3 regions of the Halobacillus sp. ABR2_026 genome follow, and region 1 is predicted to be linked to each of the others. Evidence: riboswitches for the same ligand, from Rfam matches in the RefSeq annotation. Region 1 holds a riboswitch; each other region holds the start of a gene.

Region 1 (4,013 bases):
ATTGAGTTACTTTTTGTATCACAACGGGATCTTTATACAAATCTTTGGAAGAGGATGGTACAATGACCAAAACATGGAGGTGTAGAAATGAGTGAAGAGAAAAGAGTGACATTTATGCTGCCCCACCACCAAAAAGAAGCTTCAGTCGCAGATACTTCAAACGATAAATACCTTGAATTTCTACCTGATGAACTGACAGAATTGGTCAATTCTTTTCATGGGTTTGAACTTGATACGATTGAGTTACACGTGACAGGGGCCCTTGATGCTGGAGGAGCTACAAAGCTCTTTGTCGATTTTTCAGGCGAAGCCGGGATGAAATTCACGCTGAGGAGAAAGGATCTCTAGGAGGAGACCATTAGTAGAAGGACTGGATGGAAGAGAAACGCCTGCCCTCATATGGGACAGGCGTTATTCCTTATGCTTTTGTCTTATAGGAAGTTATGTGATCCTGAAGCGTATCGTCACTGCCGAATAGGAAGTGTTTCTCCATATCCGGTGAATAGGTGGAGTTAACGGCTTTACGTCCCACAGTTTCTGCCACTTCACGAAGCATCGCCGGAGAGGCTCCGCAGCAGAGTCCCAGGTAGTTTACGCCAATCTGATGGGCTTTTTTGGCCCATTCCGCAAGCTCATAGCGATTCGTGTAAAGCGGATCCAATGATGTTGGGAATGTTGTCTCTGTTGGTAATGTACAGGCGCAGCCACCGTCGGGCAGGTTGAAGAAAGTAGGGTGTTCTTCTGTTGTACGGTAAGGTATGGGAAGAGCGCCTACATAACCATTTACCGAATTCCGTATTTTTTCAACATACGGTTGCATCGTCGCCGGTCCACGGAAACAGTTCATCCCCACGACAAGAGCACCTTTTTCTTCTAATAACCGACAGGCTTCTTCTACTTCATACCCGTCCCGCAAAATGTTTTCGCCCATCAAACCGAAAGTGATGACAGCTGGAAGGTCTTGTTTTTTGATTTCTTCAAGAGCGATTAAAGCTTCTTCATAATAGTAGAAGGTCTCGCCGTTCACAAAGTCTACGCCCTCTTCCTTGCACCAGCCAATCATTTCGGCGAACATGCTTCTTGTTTTTTCGACCGCTTCAGGGTCATCAGGGTTGAATAAGTTTGTGTTGGAAATGTTTCCAGCTACGAGTGCTTCTTCCTCAGGGTGTTCCCTTGCAACTTCCTTGGCTAAGCGGATGGCCTGACGATTGAGCGGTTCTAACAAATCTTCTTTGCCTATGATCCTCATTTTTTCACGGTGGCCATTATATGTGAAGGCTAAGACGATATCAGAGCCTGCGAGCATATAATCCCTGTACGTCTGTTTCAATGCCTGGGGGTTATCTAGCGCTACTTCAGGCACGAATGAGCCGGCCTGCAAATATCCCCGACGTTCTAATTCAAATAAGTAACCTTCTCCACAGATGACAGGTCCATCCTGCAGCCTTTGTTCCAGTGATCGTTTCATTTTAACAACATCCTTTCCACTTATTAATATTTATTAGAAAGCTAATGTCCAACTAGGAGGACAAGCTGACTTCTTCAAGTAGCTTTGCGATTGTGAACATTTCCAGAAAAAATAAAGGACCTCCTTGAATAAGGGGTCCTTTAGTGAATAAAGCATCTCCTTATCTTCAAGGTAAAAAACTACCTTCTGGATTTAGCACCATGCCGATGGCTGGTTGCTGAGGTATCTACGGGCCAGTCCCTACACCTCTCTGGATAAGTTCTACTATTATTTATTTGTAAATGATTCCTTTACGGATGCTTTCTTCCGTGTCGAAGAAGAATGAATGATCAAAATTGGAAGTTCATCTTTTCGCTTGCGTATTACAATACAGGAAATCATATAAGGAATCAATAGAATTTTCAAAAAATATTTTCGTTTGTTACGGTAGGGGGAACTAGTATGTATAAGTGGTATCCTAAATTAATCATGGATGGAATATCAAGAAAAATGCGGGGAGGAATACAGATGAAAACCATCAGATGGGGAATTATTGGGTGCGGGGATGTAACAGAAGTTAAAAGCGGACCTGCTTTCCAAAAAATCAGGCAAAGCTCTCTTCAAGCTGTAATGAGGCGGAATGGGGAAAAAGCGAAAGATTATGCCGAACGTCATGGAGTACCTGCATGGTATGACAAGGCAGAGGATTTAATTTGCGATGAAAAGGTTGACGCTGTGTATATTGCTACACCACCTTCGTCACATAAAGAATATGTCATCATGGCCGCTAAAGCAGGGAAGCCTGTCTATGTTGAAAAACCTATGGCTTCGAGCCTCGAGGAATGTGAAGAAATGGTACGTATATGTGAGGAAAGTGATGTCCCATTATTTACAGCTTATTATCGGAGATCTCTTCCGAAGTTCTTAAAGGTGAAAGATTTGCTTGGAACAGGGGCGATTGGAAAGGTACGGTTTGCCTCTATCCAGCAGACGCAGCAGATCATATCAAAGGATGAGCATGGGAATTGGCCGTGGCGGGTGATGCCGGAAAAAAGTGGGGCAGGGTTGTTTTATGATGTCGGGTCTCATACGTTAGATCTGTTCGACTATTTACTGGGTTCGTTGGGTGATGTCCGAGGGTTCGGGGTTAATCTTGCTGATTGTTATCCAGCAGAGGACACGGTTAGCGGGGTTTGGAGGTTTGAGAGTGGTGCTGTGGGGACGGGAGTGTGGAATTTTTCTTCTTATAAAAATGAGGACGATAATCGGATTGTTGGAACCAGAGGAGAAATACAATTCTCCACGTTCGATGATAAACCGGTCGTCCTTATCAACGATTCAGGGGAAGAATCATATTATTTCGAGCGGCCCAAACACATCCAACAAGCCCATATTCAAACGATTGTGGATGAGCTGCTAGGGAGAGGTACCAGTCCAAGTACTGGTAAATCCGCTCTTCGGACCAACAGGGTAATGGGGGAGCTTGTCAAAGAGTACTATCAAGATTTTGGGTGATACTCCAGCCGTTCCGTTCAGGAACGGTTTTCCTGTGCATATGGATAGACTTACGGAGAAAATGAAGATAAAATCAAAGTTTAACAGTTTCGAAAACTTGGGGACTATATTCAAGGGATTGTAAATTGAAGATTGAATAGAAGAAGGTGTTTATTTATGTTACATAATCCAACAGGGAAAGAGAGAATAGGTCTTGCTTTCCTTCTCGGTATGCTCGGGATTCTGGGGCCATTAAATATCGATATGTACCTGCCCAGTTTTCCGGGGATCGCATCTGACCTAGAGACGAACGCATCACTCGTCCAGCTTAGTTTAACGACCTGTCTCATCGGTCTTGCCGTCGGACAGATTGTCGTCGGTCCGGTAAGTGATTCGCAAGGAAGGAAGAAACCACTGATCATCTTCCTCTCTCTTTTCGCCCTGGCTTCCCTCCTTTGTGCGCTTGCGCCTAATATTCTTATCCTGGTTGTTGCCCGTTTTCTGCAAGGTTTCACTGCCTCCGCAGGGGTCGTTCTGTCCAGGGCAGTAGTACGTGATGTATTTTCAGGAAGGGAGCTCACGAAATTCTTCGCTTTACTGATGGTGATCAATGCGACGGCCCCCATGATTGCTCCAATGACAGGAGGTGCCATTCTCCTTCTCCCATTCGCAACCTGGGAAACGATCTTCTTCTTTTTAAGTATTGTAGGAATAGCCATCGTATTAACTGTAGCTGGGAAATTGCCGGAGACCCTGCCAATAGAGAAAAGAATTCCGAGTTCAGTAAAAGAATCGATTCTGACGATCGGACGTCTGTTAAGAGACCGCTCTTTTATCGGATACGCCCTGACCATTGGTTTCGTTCATGGGGGGAGTTTTGCTTATGTTTCGGGCACACCATTCGTATATCAAGGGATATACAATGTATCTCCTCAAGTCTTTAGCGTCTTATTTGGTATCAATGGTTTAGCCATTATAACCGGAAGCTTTTTAGTCGGTCGGCTCGGAGGGATCTTCCATGAAAGAAGTCTGCTGCGCACAGCCGTGATCACCGCTGTCAGTGCTACTGGCT
Region 2 (4,013 bases), 1.2 Mb from region 1:
GTCATAAATCTCCTGAAGCTTGGCAAAGGCGGTTTCTTTTGTCCATTCCACATTGATCACCTCACTCCTTACATTCGACTTTTCCAACTAGGAATCCTTGTTGAATCCGAAGTGTTCCGCCTCCCCTTCTACGGCATTATGAAGAAGAGGGAAGTCAGCTGTATCCTCTTTTAAATGACGGGACAAATGGGGAACGAGTTTGTTCCAAACCATGGGATTAGCGGCGATGGATTGGAACAAAGCCACTTCATCTGACGTCCATTTTCTTAAAGTTCGTATGTAATCCAGCGTCATTTGAAAACCAGGGAAAAGCTGTTCATCTCTTTTTTCTGCAAACTCCTTCAAGGCTTCTTCTTCAGGAACGCCCTCATCCATCCGGCCACAGGCTTCCGCCAGTAAAAAGGCCTGTAAAAAGGCATCATTAATCCCTAACCCCGTGCTCGGATCTTTGCAATGACCCGCATCTCCAATCAGAGTCCAGCCCTTTCCAAAAGCTTCCCTAAAGAAGTTCGGCACTCCAGGCGTCCCGATGATTCTCCCTTGAAGACTGGCTGCCTCCATCCTGTTTTTCATTCCATACAATTGATCAAACATTCGTTTAAACGAAGCTTCTGGATCCTGCATCACAGTTTTGAATTCTTCTGGATGAAGTTCGATGCCTAAGCAGTCCCGTTCAGGTTCCATTGGAAAAACAAATCCGATCCTTCCTTCATGGAGAAAGATTTCTGTAACAGGCTCAGGCAACGCATCGACTCCATGGAAATATCCGTACACAACCGGGCGCAGCGGTTTCGTTTCTTTCTGCTTACGTGCCCCTGTCCAATGTGCAATATTGGAATTCTTTCCATCTGCTCCGACAATTATATGTGCATAGGCAGAAGCTCTCTTGCCATTTTCAATATACTGAACACCAACGACCCGCTCTCCTTCCCAAATCAATTCCCGAACGGGCGTCTCTGGTTTAAAGTCGATGGAAGAGAATTTCAGGGCTTGTTCAATAAGGATCGCATCCAGCCTGTCCCGCTTCGGAATAATGGTATAGGCTGTCCTCGGACCCTCGACAAAACTGCTTCCTATGTAGGTACGCATACGATTCACTTTCCTTAATCCGGAACTCTCCAATTGATCGAGGACCCCCAACCTCTTCAGGAACTCAGTGTGGGACATAAAGTGAGTGGATAGTGTATCACTGGGAAAACGGGATTTATCCAAAAGGAGCACCTTTTTCCCCATTTTCCCTAAAAGGATGGCCAGACTTGCGCCGGCTGCACGTGCACCGACGATGATGAAATCGTATTTATTGTTCATAATTGCACACACCTTCGTAGATGATCTACCTCCATCATACCTGCCTTACTTGTAAAACACTAGAAGCTCTCATCTTTCTTTATTGCTCCACTCAGTCCGTTACAGCATTAATGGAGGGATTCTGAGGAATGCAGCCTACAGACAGTTTGGATAGAACCCACCATAGGCTTAAGCAGGGCAAAAACAAAAAAACTCCCGTTACCGGGAGTTTTTCTTAATAGGTGCGTTCTTCTTCCACTTCGTGGTTCTGATCCAGGATTTGAAGCTTACTCGGTTTGTTATCCTTTGCGATTTCCTCAGCCTTAGCAACTGCCGTATCGCGCTCATCGTAAAGGTCTGTCGGAGCGACATCCTCGATTTTAACGAACCATCCAGTCACATCTTTATTAGGTACAACACTATATTGTTTCATGAACTTCACTCCTATCTCATAGACTTAATAATCCATTCCCACAGCTCAGGCTATTCAAACGTAACTTATATTTTTGAAATTGTTTGACAACAGTGGAGGTCGGCTTTATAATTTCAAACAAGTCAGATAAATTTAATAAAAACAACTCTTATCGAGAGCGGCAGAGGGACTAGGCCCTACGACGCCCGGCAACCTTCAAGGTGAAAACTTGAAAAGGTGCTACATCCTACAGATCAAAAGATCTGAAAGATAAGGGGAGGTAATGATACATAAAGCCCTCTTCTTATTTTAGAAGAGGGCTTTTACATTTTCCCTTTTCCCCACGATGGATGCCCTAGGAAAAAATCAGAGGAGGAATTTTTCCATGAGTACACCATTCCATACGTTCGGTCCAGAAACGAATCTGCTTCACGGAGGACAGGAGCCCGATCCTTCTACAGGATCCCGTGCCGTACCGATTTACCAGACCACCTCTTACGTTTTCAATGATACAGAACATGCTCAAAACCTATTTTCCCTGGCAGAACCCGGTAACATCTATACACGCATCGGGAATCCCACCGTCGATGTATTCGAGCAACGAATTGCTCTTCTTGAAGACGGGGTGGCAGCTGTAGCTACATCATCAGGGATGTCTGCGATCACGATGGCCATTTTGAATGTCGCTGGAGCTGGTGACGAAATTGTGACCTCCACAAACCTTTACGGCGGCACATACAATTTGTTCGTCCACACTCTTCCGCGCTATGGAATCACCGTAAATTTTGTTGATGACGATGATTCCGAGTCTTTTGCCAAAGCCATCACTCCAAAAACAAAAGCGATTTTTGCAGAGACCATCGGAAATCCCAGTTTAAATGTGTTGGATATTGAAGCGGTAGCAGATATAGCTCATGAACACCACATCCCGTTCATCATCGACAACACTTTTGCTACTCCATATGTGTGCCGTCCCATTGACTGGGGAGCCGATATTGTCGTCCATTCCGCAACGAAATGGATCGGCGGACATGGCACAGCCATCGGAGGTGTTGTCGTAGACAGCGGACGATTCAATTGGAACCATGAAAAATTCCCTGGATTCACGGAACCTGATGAAAGCTATAACGGGATCCGCTTTGGAATCGATGCCGGACCGGCAGCATTCGCCATCAAGCTGCGTGTCCAGCTGCTCCGTGATATTGGAGCATGCCTCAGCCCCCAGAACGCTTTTCTCCTTTTACAAGGGTTAGAGACTTTACACTTAAGAATCAAAACTCATGCCGACCAAGCCCTTGAGATCGCCAATTTTCTGAATGAACACGATGGTGTCGAATGGGTGAACTACCCTGGGTTAAAAGATCATTCTACTCACCAGCTTGCAGAAAAGTACTTCCATTATGGTCACGGCTCTATCGTAGTTTTCGGAATCAAAGGGGGTCGGGATGCAGGAAGACGATTGATCGATGAAAGTACAATCTGGTCGCATGTGGCTAACGTAGGGGATGCCAAATCGCTCATTATCCACCCCGCCTCCACTACCCACCAGCAGTTAAGTGATGAAAACCTGAAAAAATCCGGAGTAAAAGAAGAACTTGTCCGATTGTCTGTCGGTTTAGAGTCTGTGGAGGATCTAATTCAGGACTTAGACTATGCGATATACAAGGCGACAGGGATTACAAATGCGTATAAGGAAAAGAAACATCCGGCTCAGGAACTGCTATCATCCTCCCTGGACCGAACAAACGGGGAAATTAGAAAAAGAGTGATTGCTGGTGTCGGATTAGATCCGGTAGAACAAAGCAGGTTGGAAAAGCTGGGGTACGTAGTGGCTGCCTTCGACAACCTTGAAGACGTCCAGAAAGCCGAAGACACCCAATGGGATATCTTTTATGTGGAAGAAGCTTCAAGTGAAGTACTAACGGCGGCTAAGCAATGGAAACCATTGGTGATATGGTCGAAAAGTTCCGTGCATATAGAAGATGAAACCGTTATTTCCGGGTCCAGCCTTTACGAATCCATCATCCGTCTACGATCAGGAAAAGAATTGTCCAATGCTCTCGCATCGGTTCAGTAAAAGAAAGGAGAAATAAAAGCATGTCATTAAAAAATCCCGCCAGTCATCCGCGCACGAATCAAGTGATATCGATCGGAGCTTTCACCTTTGAATCTGGAGAAAAGCTCTCAAACGTTGAACTGGCCTATGAGAGACACGGTCCCGAGACCGCTCCCGTCATCCTTGTCTGTCATGCGCTAACCGGGAACCAGATCGCCTTGGGATCAGAGGACGAACGGGGCTGGTGGGCAGGTTTAA
Region 3 (4,013 bases), 2.1 Mb from region 1:
TGTTCTTCGGCATACTCCGAGCGCACATTCAATGTTCCATAAGTATTGAATTCGGGCTTACGATAGAAAAGCTCTGCTCCACCTTCCAATTCATTGCGTGCCATATGAGGATCCAGCCCCGCCCAGGCATCGACATTGCCATTGCTCAATGCAGATGCTCCTTCAGGATGCTGTAAGTTCACAAGTTCGATATCATCGGTGGAAAGGCCGTGGTCTTTCAAGGCACGAACTAAGAATATATAAGGATCTGTCCCAAGAGTAGCCGCTACTTTTTTCCCCTTTAAATCTTCCACTGAAGCGATTCCAGAGTCAGGATTTGTGACCAGTGCTGTCCACTCAGGCTTAGAATAAAGATAGATGGATTCTACAGGGGCATGGTTCGCTTTTGCCATCAGCGCTGCCGCCCCGGCTGTCGAACCAAAGTCCACACTGCTTGAATTCAGGAATTCCAACGCTTTGTTGCTTCCCTGACTGAGGACCCAGTCCACTTCGATCCCTTCTTCTTCAAATATTTCTTCAGCAAATCCCTGGTCCTTTAATACGAGACTTGTGGGAGAATAATAAGCATAATCCAGGGTCACTTTGTCCGGTGACCCACTCTCCCCTTCCGCATCCGAACAACCGAATAATCCAAAGGTTGTCAGCAATCCTATGGTGATCGCTATTTTTTTCAACTTCATGCCGAATCCTCCTTTATAGTTCGCATGCGTACGTATCGATGGTTCCTCTTAAACGCTGGGCTTCCTTATACGTGCAGCGGTTATGGACCACTTCGAGTCCAGCTTCACTTGCAATTTCCGCAGCCTTTGGTGCGATGACTCCTTCCTGCAGCCAAAACACACCTGGCCGTATTTCAGCAGCTTCTTCAGCAATTCCAATCGCTGCTTCGGGACTACGGAAAACTTGAACAACATCGACTTTAAATGGAATCGATCTCAAATCCGGATAAGAAGTTTCTCCGAGAACCTCGGTTTCCCTCGGATTGACCGGCACAATCTGATACCCCATTCTCTGCATCTTTCTCGCCAGACGATGACTCGGTCGGGACGGTTTTCCACTTAGTCCGACTACAGCTAAACGTTTCGGGCGTGTCGTTCCATCCTCTTCCGTTTTGGAAGAGCTCAGGGCCCATTTGATGACACCTTCATCATTTTCAGTGATGGATTTTTGACTTCCTTCTCTTCCTGTCGCTTTCCCAATCGCACGATCAAGGTCATTGATCAAGTCCTTACTCGATTCAAGCCCAATGGATAACCTGATCAACTCTTCTTTCACTCCGCTTGCTGCAAGATCTTCCACGGATAATTGCTGGTGAGTCGTCGATGCCGGATGGATGATTAATGACTTTGCATCTCCCACATTCGCCACGTGGGACCAGAGGGAAATATTGTTGATCACTTGCCTTCCTGCTTCTCTCCCTCCTTTGATACCAAAGTTAACGATTGATCCATACCCTCCTTCAAGATACTTGCTGGCAAGCGAATGAGCTGGATGGTTGGACAACCCTGGGTAGGCGACCCACTCGACATCTGGATGGCCTTGTAAGTATTCAGCAATTTCCTGAGCATTATCTCCATGCCTCGCTACGCGAAGGTGTAGTGTTTCTAATCCTTGAAGCAGCAAGAAGGCGTTCTGTGGACTTAAACAGGATCCAAAGTCACGAAGAAGCTGGACACGCAGTTTAGTGATATAGGCGAGCGTGCCAAAATCAGCGGCATAGACAATTCCGTTGTAACTATCATCAGGCTCTGTAAAAACCGGGTGTTTTCCATTTCCCCAGTCAAACCTTCCTCCGTCTACAACAATACCCCCGATGGCTGTTCCATGACCGCCGATCCATTTTGTTGCCGAATGGATCACAATATCAGCGCCGTGCTCGATCGGGCGGCAGGTATACGGAGTTGCAAATGTGTTATCAATTAATAATGGAAGTTTGTATTCATGAGCTACAGTGGCAATTTTTTCAATATCCAGCACGTGTAAACTTGGGTTCCCAATGGTTTCGGCAAAAACAGCTTTTGTCTTTTCCGTAATGGCTGCGCGGAAGTTTTCCGGGTTCTCAGGGTCGACAAAATGAACTTTAATGCCATATCGTGGTAAAGTATTTGCGAATAAATTATAGGTCCCTCCATATAGATTCGATGCTGCAACGACCTCATCCCCGGAACCGGCAATATTCAAGATCGATAAAGCAATAGCTGACATCCCGGATGCTGTAGCTACAGAAGCAACGCCCCCTTCCAGTAAGGCCATCCGTTTTTCAAAGACATCCACGGTGGGATTCCCAATTCGAGAATATATATTTCCGGGTTCATCGAGAGCAAAAAGGCTTTGAGCATGATCCGTGTCATGAAAGACATAAGAAGTCGTCTGATAAATCGGCACAGCTCGTGATCCTGTGGTCGGGTCCGGTGACTGTCCTCCGTGCAAGGAAATCGTGTCTACATCATAGCTTTCAAAAGAATGGGTCATCTTCTATTCCTCCTTAAATGGTAACTATCCGTATAAATAAAGTTGGCTTTAAAGCGATAAGTCGCTTCATGTCCGCCTCCACACCAAAAAACCCTCTTCCAAATAAGAAGAGGGTTGATCCTATACATTCCTCCCCTTATCTGCCAGATCGATGATGATCTGTAGGACTTGGCACCTTTTCAAACCGATGTTTGAAGGTTGCCGGGCTTCACAGGGCCTATTCCCTCAGCCACTCTTGATAAGAGATGTATTCAGTTAAATGATTATGTTGTGAAGTATAACGGATAACAATCAGAAAAGTCAATCATTTTTGAATATTTATGATATTGAAGCTTCTATTGATTTTTTCAACTGTTCAATGATGTCCTCATGGTCTTCAATGCCGATCGATAGACGAATGACATAATCATTGATACCGATTTTCTCTCGCTCCTGTTCTGACAAAGCACGGTGAGATGTCCGTACAGGATAAGAAACGGTGGTTTCCACCCCGGCCAGGGTAGGAGCTATTTTAATCCACCCGAGGGACTTGAAAAATGTCTCAATATTAATGGAATCCAGAAGCTCAATCGTGACAATGGCTCCATTTCCCTGCTCGGATACCCGCTGAGGATAGTGAACCGTACGGATGGCCTCATGGTCAGCAAAGGCTTTCGCTACTTCTTCTGCATTGTATGATTGCTTTTTCATTCGCAGACCTAAAGTTTTCGCTCCGCGTTGTGTTAACCATGCTTCAAACGGGCTGAGGTTCGCACCTAACGTGACGATTTTTTGTGATGCCTTTTGAATCGAATCTTCACTTCCAACCAAAACTCCACACGTTACATCACTATGGCCCCCGATATATTTCGTCCCACTATGTACCACTAAATCTACCCCTTGTTCATAGGGCTGGAGCAGATAAGGAGTAGCGAACGTATTGTCGACCATTGTCTTCAAGTTTTTTTCTTTAGCAAGGTCAACAATACCCGCTAAATCTTCCACCCGAAGGAACGGATTTGAAATCGATTCCGTATACAACAATTTCGTCTTGTCTGTAATCGCTTCTTTTACCTCCTGCAAATTTGCGAATGAAACCATCGTCACATCGATACCGAATGTCGGAAGTTCTTTGGTGAGAAGTTTATGGGTACCCCCATACACATCCTCTGCCGCCACTATATGCTCCCCGGGTTTTACCACCGCTAACACCCCTGCGAGGATAGCTGACATCCCTGAGGAGGAAGCCACACCAGCAGGCGCTTTCTCCAATGCCGCCACGGTCCCTGCCAATTCATCCGTATTCGGATTACGCTCTCTCGTATATAAATAAGGGCTCTCTCCCTCATAATAACTTTCCAAATGGTCAAGGTCCTTGAAAGTAAAGGCTGATGTTTGATAAATCGGTGTACTTTTGCTATTTGGCACAAGAGTCTGATCCGCTTTATGATGCACAATTTTCGTATCAAATGATGGATTAGTCATCTCATATCTCCTCCCTCTTCACTTAATCTGAAATTATATAGAAAACAGCAGAATATTGTCAAAGTTTTTCGACATAT

What was found. Region 1 has a riboswitch for S-adenosylmethionine ahead of ACXADE_RS12290 (homocysteine S-methyltransferase family protein). Riboswitches for the same ligand answer to the same signal wherever they lie in the genome.
Region 2: another riboswitch for S-adenosylmethionine. It lies ahead of ACXADE_RS18250 (O-acetylhomoserine aminocarboxypropyltransferase/cysteine synthase family protein); the one in region 1 lies ahead of ACXADE_RS12290 (homocysteine S-methyltransferase family protein).
Region 3: another riboswitch for S-adenosylmethionine. It lies ahead of ACXADE_RS01430 (PLP-dependent aspartate aminotransferase family protein); the one in region 1 lies ahead of ACXADE_RS12290 (homocysteine S-methyltransferase family protein).

What each region holds. Positions count from the first base shown of each region.
Region 1 is NZ_JBSWTM010000001.1:2,359,395-2,363,407, reverse strand. Features, by position in the region: gene ACXADE_RS12295 (hypothetical protein) at 88-348, shown strand; gene ACXADE_RS12290 (homocysteine S-methyltransferase family protein) at 419-1,468, opposite strand; SAM riboswitch class I at 1,626-1,729, opposite strand; gene ACXADE_RS12285 (Gfo/Idh/MocA family protein) at 1,976-2,962, shown strand; gene ACXADE_RS12280 (Bcr/CflA family efflux MFS transporter) at 3,119-4,013, shown strand, end outside.
Region 2 is NZ_JBSWTM010000001.1:3,588,056-3,592,068, forward strand. Features, by position in the region: gene ACXADE_RS18235 (hypothetical protein) at 1-87, opposite strand, end outside; gene ACXADE_RS18240 (NAD(P)/FAD-dependent oxidoreductase) at 88-1,308, opposite strand; gene ACXADE_RS18245 (DUF2188 domain-containing protein) at 1,523-1,720, opposite strand; SAM riboswitch class I at 1,866-1,976, shown strand; gene ACXADE_RS18250 (O-acetylhomoserine aminocarboxypropyltransferase/cysteine synthase family protein) at 2,085-3,776, shown strand; gene metX (homoserine O-acetyltransferase MetX) at 3,797-4,013, shown strand, end outside.
Region 3 is NZ_JBSWTM010000001.1:259,238-263,250, reverse strand. Features, by position in the region: gene ACXADE_RS01435 (aliphatic sulfonate ABC transporter substrate-binding protein) at 1-680, opposite strand, end outside; gene ACXADE_RS01430 (PLP-dependent aspartate aminotransferase family protein) at 694-2,472, opposite strand; SAM riboswitch class I at 2,606-2,717, opposite strand; gene ACXADE_RS01425 (trans-sulfuration enzyme family protein) at 2,791-3,936, opposite strand; gene ACXADE_RS01420 (NUDIX hydrolase) at 3,995-4,013, opposite strand, start outside.